4 regions of the Pantoea sp. X-Soil-TKNS-1279 genome follow, and region 4 is predicted to be linked to each of the others. Evidence: predicted binding sites of a transcription regulator. Region 4 holds the regulator's gene; each other region holds the start of a gene.
What was found. The regulator PurR, encoded in region 4, represses purine synthesis genes. The targets are predictions, from matches to a motif close to CANGCAAACGTTTGCNTG.
Positions count from the first base shown of each region.

Region 1: guaB (IMP dehydrogenase) is a predicted target of PurR. The motif match lies at 1,061-1,078, and genes of this name have one in related genera.
Region 2: gcvT (glycine cleavage system aminomethyltransferase GcvT) is a predicted target of PurR. The motif match lies at 829-846, and genes of this name have one in related genera.
Region 3: purH (bifunctional phosphoribosylaminoimidazolecarboxamide formyltransferase/IMP cyclohydrolase) is a predicted target of PurR. The motif match lies at 832-849, and genes of this name have one in related genera.

Region 1 covers NZ_AP035948.1:3,195,653-3,197,857, reverse strand. The annotation lists gene xseA (exodeoxyribonuclease VII large subunit) at 1-969, opposite strand, end outside; gene guaB (IMP dehydrogenase) at 1,140-2,205, shown strand, end outside.
Region 2 covers NZ_AP035948.1:3,491,905-3,494,109, reverse strand. The annotation lists gene ubiI (FAD-dependent 2-octaprenylphenol hydroxylase) at 1-423, shown strand, start outside; gene gcvT (glycine cleavage system aminomethyltransferase GcvT) at 901-1,998, shown strand; gene gcvH (glycine cleavage system protein GcvH) at 2,019-2,205, shown strand, end outside.
Region 3 covers NZ_AP035948.1:300,165-302,369, reverse strand. The annotation lists rRNA gene AC6I8N_RS01380 (16S ribosomal RNA) at 1-384, opposite strand, end outside; gene purH (bifunctional phosphoribosylaminoimidazolecarboxamide formyltransferase/IMP cyclohydrolase) at 986-2,205, shown strand, end outside.
Region 4 covers NZ_AP035948.1:1,961,865-1,964,069, forward strand. The annotation lists gene punR (DNA-binding transcriptional activator PunR) at 1-551, shown strand, start outside; gene purR (HTH-type transcriptional repressor PurR) at 548-1,573, opposite strand; gene cydH (cytochrome bd-I oxidase subunit CydH) at 1,859-1,948, shown strand; gene AC6I8N_RS09330 (C40 family peptidase) at 2,011-2,205, opposite strand, start outside.

The DNA of each region.
Region 1 (2,205 bases), 1.2 Mb from region 4:
CTGCAATTGCAGCAGGGCGGTGTTTTGTCGTGCCAGCCGCAGTTGCGGGTGTTGCTGCTGCAAGCGATGCAGAATACGCGTGTAGCGGCGCTGCTGCTGCGCCAGATAGTAATCCATCGCCATTTCCAGGCGTTGCTGCTGAGATTGCAGACGGCGCAACAATTCCAGCTGATTACGGCTCACCAGCTCAGCGGCGGCTGAGGGGGTTGGCGCACGCAGGTCGGCAACAAAATCGGCGATGGTGACATCAGTTTCGTGGCCGACTGCGCTGACAATCGGCAAGCGGCTGGCAAAAATGGCGCGCGCCACGCGTTCGTCGTTGAAGCTCCACAAATCTTCCAGCGAACCGCCACCACGTCCGACAATCAGCACATCACATTCATCGCGCAGGTTTGCCAGTTCAATGGCGCGCACAATCGCAGCGGGGGCATCCACTCCTTGCACCGCGGTGGGATAAATCACCACCGGCAGGGAAGGGTCACGACGGTGCAGCACGCGCAGCACATCGTGCAGCGCCGCGCCGGTTGCCGATGTGATCACCCCAACCTGGCGTGCCGGGTCCGGCAACGGTTGTTTAAATTGCTGATCAAATAAACCCTCTGCCGCCAGCCGGGTTTTCAACTGTTCGAACTGCTGCTGCAACAAGCCTTCACCGGCCGGATGCATGCTTTCGATAATCAGTTGATAGTCGCCACGCGGTTCGTACAGCGTGATACTGGCACGCACCAGCACCTGCTGACCGTGCTGGGGGCGAAAGGCCACCCGACGGTTGCTGTTACGGAACATGGCACAGCGTACCTGGGCACCATCATCCTTCAGGGTGAAGTACCAGTGGCCGGATGCCGGTTGGGTAAAGTTGGATATCTCAGCACTGAGCCACACCAGGCCCATTTCATTTTCCAGCAGTTGACGCACCGTGGTATTCAGGCGGCTGACAGTAAAAATATTGGCGGTTGGCGGTAGCGACATGTGATGGAGATCAAATATCAAATCAGAGGGTTAATTAACCGATACTACATGGCTGGTACAGGGGATCAAGAGTTTTTCTGAAAAAACACTGGAGGCAACCGATTTCGGCCTGTATAATGCCGCGGCAATATTTTATCTGTTCTCATTCACCCCCAGGTTGAGATATTGCCATGCTACGAATCGCTAAAGAAGCACTCACATTTGACGACGTTCTGCTCGTTCCTGCTCATTCTACCGTTCTGCCTAACACGGCCGATCTCAGCACCCAACTGACGAAAAACATTCGTCTGAACATCCCTATGCTCTCCGCAGCGATGGACACCGTGACCGAAGCCGGTCTGGCGATCGCGCTGGCACAGGAAGGTGGTCTGGGCTTTATCCACAAAAACATGTCAATTGAGCGCCAGGCGGATGAAGTTCGCAAGGTGAAGAAACACGAAAGCGGCGTGGTCACCGAGCCACAAACCGTGCTGCCGACCACCACCCTGGCGGAAGTGAAAGAACTGACCGAGCGTAACGGCTTTGCCGGTTACCCGGTGGTTAACGCCGACAACGAATTGGTAGGTATCATCACCGGTCGTGACGTGCGTTTCGTGACCGATCTGAGCCAGCCAGTTTCTGCGGTGATGACACCGAAAGAACGCCTGGTCACGGTGAAAGAGGGCGAAGCCCGTGACATCGTGTTGCAGAAAATGCACGAAAAACGCGTTGAGAAAGCGCTGGTGGTGGATGACAGCTTCCACCTGCTGGGTATGATCACCGTTAAAGATTTCCAGAAAGCCGAACGTAAACCGAACGCCTGTAAAGATGCGCAGGGCCGTCTGCGTGTGGGTGCGGCGGTAGGTGCCGGTGCGGGCAACGAAGAGCGTGTTGATGCGCTGGTTGCGGCAGGCGTGGACGTTCTGCTGATCGACTCCTCACACGGTCACTCTGAAGGTGTGTTGCAGCGTATCCGTGAAACTCGTGCGAAATACCCGGACCTCGAGATTATCGGCGGCAACGTTGCCACCGGTGCTGGTGCTCTGGCGCTGGCGCAGGCGGGTGTGAGCGCGGTGAAAGTGGGTATTGGCCCTGGCTCAATCTGTACTACCCGTATCGTAACCGGCGTAGGTGTTCCGCAGATCACCGCCGTTTCTGACGCGGTAGAAGCGCTGGAAGGTACCGGTATTCCGGTGATTGCTGATGGCGGTATCCGTTTCTCTGGCGACATCGCAAAAGCAATCGCAGCCGGTGCGG
Region 2 (2,205 bases), 1.5 Mb from region 4:
CAGGTCGAGAGCGAACGTAAAACCTTCCCGCTGATGGCGCGTTATGCACGTAACTTTGCTGCGCACCGACTGGCGCTGGTCGGCGATGCCGCGCACACCATCCACCCATTGGCAGGCCAGGGTGTCAATCTCGGCTTTATGGATGCGGCGGAGTTGATCGGTGAAATTCGCCGCCTGCACAGTCAGGGCAAGGATATTGGTCAGCATCTCTATCTGCGCCGTTATGAACGCAGTCGCAAGCACAGTGCTGCGTTAATGCTGGCGGGTATGCAGGGCTTCCGTGAATTATTTGCGGGCAGCAATCCGGCCAAGAAATTGCTGCGTGATGTCGGCTTGAAACTGGCCGATACCTTGCCAGGCATCAAACCGATGATGCTCAAGCAGGCCATGGGGCTGAATGATATCCCCGCCTGGCTGCGCTAATCTCCCCACCCTGTAGCGGCGCGATTTATCGCGCGGTTCTGTGCGCGATGCATGAAAAACCGGCGCGATAAATCGCGCCGCTACGATCATTGCCTCCTTTGCACCATCCTGATGCATTCCCGCACCCTTTTTGCGCCTCGTTTGATTTATTCTAATTTTACGTCGGAATTCGCATTACATTTTCTCATGCAAAATATTTTTTTATGCGGTGCCATTGGCCCATAAGGAGTGCTGGATTACATTATTTTTCTGTATAAAAGTTAACTTGTTGTATTTTGTGCGTGGTTAATCACATAAAACCAGTGAATTATCCTGCATTCTGTGCGGCGTTTTGCTGACGTCCAACGCAAGTTCGCCCTCGTTTTGCTTATGGTTAATTGCCTCATTCGGTGGTAACGTCAGCGCAAAGAGAACGTTTGCGTCAGCCGCAATCGGCTACGCAGGCGCGTCACGCTCACTTGTTTCTACAGGATGGTTATGACTCAGCAAACGCCTCTATTCGAACAGCATCAGGCCTGCGGCGCACGTATGGTGGATTTTCACGGCTGGATGATGCCGCTCCACTACGGCTCGCAAATGGATGAGCATCATGTGGTACGCACTGATGCCGGCATGTTTGATGTTTCCCACATGACCATCGTTGACCTGCACGGTGCCCGCACCCGCGAGTTTCTGCGTTACCTGCTGGCGAACGACGTCGCCAAACTGACCCAGCCAGGTAAAGCACTGTACACCGGCATGCTAAATGCATCAGGTGGCGTCATTGATGATTTGATTGTTTACTTTATGACCGAGGACTTCTTCCGTCTGGTGGTGAACTCAGCCACGCGTGAGAAAGACCTTGCATGGATTGGTGAACACGCACAGCCGTATGGCATTACCCTGACTGAACGTGACGATTTAGCACTGATCGCGGTGCAGGGACCGCATGCGCAGCAGAAAGCGCAGTCGCTGTTCAGTGCCGCGCAACGTGATGCCGTCGCGGGCATGAAACCGTTCTTCGGTGTGCAGGCGGATGATCTGTTTATCGCTACCACCGGTTATACCGGTGAAGCGGGTTACGAAATTGCCATGCCGGCTAACGCCGCCGCGGATTTCTGGCAGCGCCTGTTGGCGGCAGGGGTTAAACCGGCTGGTTTGGGGGCGCGTGATACGTTGCGTCTGGAAGCGGGGATGAACCTCTACGGCCAGGAGATGGACGAGGGCGTTTCACCGCTGGCGGCGAATATGGGCTGGACCATTGTTTGGGAACCCACCGACCGTGATTTTATTGGCCGCGAGGCGTTGGAAGCTCAGCGCGCTGCCGGAACAGAAAAACTGGTCGGTCTGATCATGACCGAAAAAGGGGTGTTGCGTAACGGCCTGCCGGTACGTTTCACCGATGAACAAGGTCAGCCGCAGCAGGGTATTATTACCAGTGGCTCCTTCTCACCGACGCTGGGATACAGCATTGCGCTGGCACGCGTGCCAGCCGGAATTGGCGAGCAGGCGATTGTGGAAATCCGCAATCGTGAAATGCCGGTAAAGGTCACCAAACCAATTTTTGTTCGCGCCGGTAAACCGGTCGCACAGTAACTTTTTCAGGAGATTTGGCGATGAGCAATGTACCAAACGAATTGAAGTACAAAGATAGCCACGAGTGGGTGCGTCAGGAAGCCGATGGCACCTACACCGTAGGGATTACCGAACACGCTCAGGAGCTGTTGGGTGACATGGTGTTTGTCGATCTGCCGGAAGTGGGCCGCGTGGTTGAGAGTGGTGAAGATTGCGCAGTTGCCGAAT
Region 3 (2,205 bases), 1.7 Mb from region 4:
CTTGCGCCCATTGTGCAATATTCCCCACTGCTGCCTCCCGTAGGAGTCTGGACCGTGTCTCAGTTCCAGTGTGGCTGGTCATCCTCTCAGACCAGCTAGGGATCGTCGCCTAGGTGAGCCGTTACCCCACCTACTAGCTAATCCCATCTGGGTTCATCCGATGGTGTGAGGCCCGAAGGTCCCCCACTTTGGTCTTGTGACGTTATGCGGTATTAGCTACCGTTTCCAGTAGTTATCCCCCTCCATCGGGCAGATCCCCAGACATTACTCACCCGTCCGCCACTCGTCACCCAAGGAGCAAGCTCCTCTGTGCTACCGTTCGACTTGCATGTGTTAGGCCTGCCGCCAGCGTTCAATCTGAGCCATGATCAAACTCTTCAATTTAAGTTTGATGCTCAAAGAATTAAACTTCGTAATGAATTACGTGTTCACTCTTGAGACTTGATATTTTTTAAGTCCGTAGACTTTTGATATCAATCCTGCGAGTGCCCACACAGATTGTCTGATAAATTGTTAAAGAGCAGTGCGAGCAGCGGGTTAACCGTCTGTCGCGAGGTGGCGTATATTACGCTTTCCTCCTTCAGAGTCAATCTCTTTTTTCAGCGATTTTCTCTGCCGAGAGTTCCTTCAGAACTTCTCTCTCAACACCGCACTTCGTAAACCGTTGTGCCGTGTCGATGGAGGCGCATTATAGGGAGTTGTTCGGCGCACGCAACCGCTAATTTCAATAAAAACAACCGTTCGCTGCATTCCACAGCAAAACCCCGCCTTATACCCACTTACACACAAAGTTATCCACATCTCACGACAGAAATGAATTTAGGCGAGCATCGCGCAAACGTTTTCGCTACAATGCCCCGCGACATGAAGGATGCCCCTTTTGGGGCGTTACCTGAGGCCAACGTTTCTTCTATATAGAAGAAAAACGCTAAGCTTGATGTAACGCTCTTATTTACGCGAAACAAAGCCAAGGGATAAAACCACCATGCAACAACGTCGTCCAGTACGCCGCGCTCTGCTGAGTGTCTCAGACAAAGCCGGTATCCTCGAATTTGCTCAGGCACTCTCCAGCCGTGGTGTTGAGCTGCTCTCCACAGGTGGCACTGCACGCCTGCTGGCAGATGCGGGCCTGCCGGTCACTGAAGTGTCTGACTACACCGGTTTTCCGGAAATGATGGATGGACGTGTCAAAACGCTGCACCCGAAAGTGCATGGCGGCATTCTTGGTCGTCGCGGCCAGGATGATGCCATCATGGCGCAGCACGCTATCAATCCTATCGACATGGTGGTCGTTAACCTTTATCCCTTCGCCCAAACCGTGGCGAAGTCGGGCTGTACGCTGGAAGATGCGGTTGAAAACATTGATATCGGCGGCCCGACCATGGTGCGCTCCGCCGCGAAGAACCATAAAGACGTGGCAATTGTCGTTAAGAGCAGCGATTACCACGCCATCATTGCCGAGCTGGACGCCAACGAAAACTCTCTGACGCTGGAAACCCGTTTCGACCTGGCGATTAAAGCCTTCGAACACACTGCCGCCTACGACAGCATGATTGCTAACTACTTTGGTAGCCTGGTGCCGGCCTATCACGGCGAGAGCAAAGAACCTGCTGGTCGTTTCCCGCGTACCCTGAACCTGAACTTCATTAAGAAGCAGGATATGCGTTACGGCGAGAACAGCCATCAGGATGCCGCTTTCTATATAGAAGAGAACGTGGCGGAAGCCTCGGTTGCCACTGCCCAGCAGGTGCAGGGTAAAGCGCTGTCCTACAACAATATCGCTGATACTGATGCTGCTCTGGAATGTGTCAAAGAGTTCAGCGAAGCCGCCTGCGTGATTGTGAAGCACGCCAACCCGTGCGGTGTGGCTGTGGGCAGCTCGATTCTGGACGCGTATGAGCGCGCATACAAAACCGATCCTACCTCCGCATTTGGCGGTATCATCGCTTTCAACCGTGAGCTGGACGAAGCCACCGCACAAGCCATCATCAGCCGTCAGTTCGTGGAAGTGATTATTGCCCCTTCCGCCTCTGAAGCCGCGCTGAAAGTCACCGCCAGCAAACAGAACGTCCGCGTTCTGGTGTGTGGTCAGTGGCAGGATCGCGTTGCCGGTCTGGATTTCAAACGTGTAAACGGTGGTTTGCTGGTACAGGACCGAGATCTGGGTATGGTCGATGCCAGCCAGCTGCGCGTAGTAAGCAAACG
Region 4 (2,205 bases):
TGGAGCTGATTATCAGTTATGAAGTGTTTAATGGTGTATGGGATGCACTGGCCGATGGGCGGGTCGACGTAGCGATTGGGGCCACTCAGGCGATCCCGGTCGGTGGGCGTTTCGCCTTTCAGGATATGGGCGCGTTGAACTGGCGCTGCGTGGTCAGCCCCGATCATCCGTTGGCAAAAAGTACCTTGTTGGATGACGAAACGTTGCGGGCCTGGCCTTCTCTGGTGCTGGAAGACACTTCACGGGCGTTGCCGCGGCGCATGACCTGGACGTTAGATAATCAACGCCGGCTGGTGGTGCCGGAATGGGAAACCGGCGTTGACTGCCTGCTGGCGGGACTCTGCGTAGGGATGGTGCCGGGCCATTTAGCCCGGCCATTGCTGGATAGCGGAGCATTAACCGAGTTACCGTTACCCACGCCGTTCCCGGAGAGCCCATGCTGTGTCAGTTGGTCGGAACTACGGAACTCGCCGGCTCTGGGTTGGTTGCTGAGTTATCTCGGCGATGCCGAAACGCTCAACCATGAATGGTTGAGCGAAACGGAAACTTAGCGGCGGTAGTCGCGGAACGGGCCGTCAGCGACTGAACGGCGTTCAATCAGCGTTGGCTGAACTTCGATGGTCTGCGGCTCTTCACGTTTGCTGGTGATACGATCCAGCAGCATTTCCAACGCTTTTTCGCCTAACTGAGCTTTAGGTTGATGAACAGTGGTCAGCGCCGGCGTGAAATAACGCGCGTTGCGCACGTTGTCATAGCCGATCACTGAGATATCCTGCGGGACCCGCAGACCCATTTCATCCGCAGCACAGATCGCGCCCATCGCCATGATATCGCCACCGCAGAACACAGCAGTCGGGCGTTGCTTCTGATTGAGGATCTGCTGCATCGCCTGATATCCGGATTCCGGTTCAAAATCGCCCTGCACAATCCACTCGGGCCGCACGGTGATGCCTGCCTCATTCAGCGCCTGCATGAAACCGGCATGGCGGCCACCGCCGGTGTTGCGCTCCATTTGTCCGGGGATGGCACCAATGTCACGATGACCGCGTTCAATCAGGTAACGCCCGGCGAGATAGCCACCCTGAAACGCATTGTCCTGCACCGTATCGGTAAAATCGCCACGCGATGCGCCCCAGTCCATCACCACCATCGGGATATTACGGTTCTCTTCCAGCATGGTCAGCAGGTCGTCAGGGTATTCTGAACACATCACCAACAGGCCATCGACACGCTTCTGCGCCATCATCGACAGATATGCGCGCTGTTTTTGCAGGTCGTTATGCGCATTGCCCAGGATTAGCGTGTAGCCGCGATCGAAACAGTGGTTTTCCACCGCCTCGATTATCTCGGCAAAATAGGGGGCTTCACTGGAGGTGGCCAGCAGCCCCAGCGTTTTGGTGTGGTTGACTTTCAGGCTGCGCGCCACGGCGCTGGGCGAGTAATGCAGCTCTTTGATCGCTTCCCATACGGCGTTACGCGTCTCTTCCGCGACAAAACGCGTCTTGTTGATGACATGCGAAACCGTGGTGGTGGAGACACCGGCGCGTTTCGCCACATCTTTAATTGTTGCCATGAAAATGGTACTCCCGGGCTTATCGCAACTAACTGATAAGTATATTGTTAAACGTTTGCGTCTGCTAATGGTTTTGCGCCCCGATTTTCGGGGCGAATGGCGAAGAAAAAGACATTAACACCTGGTCAATAACGCTTTAACTTGCCGCAAACACAGCGTGCGCAAAATCTGTTGCGCAACGAAAGGCGGCGATTCTAGCAAGCTGGCGCGGATAAGACGAGATTTTTGCCGGAGGCTGTGAGAAAATTACGATAACCCTTCATTTATTGTGACTAAGGAGTTGTGATGAGTACAGACCTGAAACTGGCGCTGTTTACCACTGTGGGCGCGCTACTAATGATTATCGTGTTCAGCTTCACCGCGATCCTTCATTAATAAAAAAGCCGGACCTGAAAATCAGGGTCCGGCTTCTTGTTTTATCGGGTATCGGGCGTTTTTTAGCGGATAGTTTTGGGGGTCATCATACGGCGTGCCCCGACGTAGTGTTTCAGCCAGTAATCCTCACCCAATGCACTGATTTGAATATCTTTACCGGTACGAGGCGACTGGATAAATTTGCCATTACCAAGATAAACACCGACATGATCGGCAGTGCCGCGATTATTGATGCGGAAGAACACCAAATCCCCTTT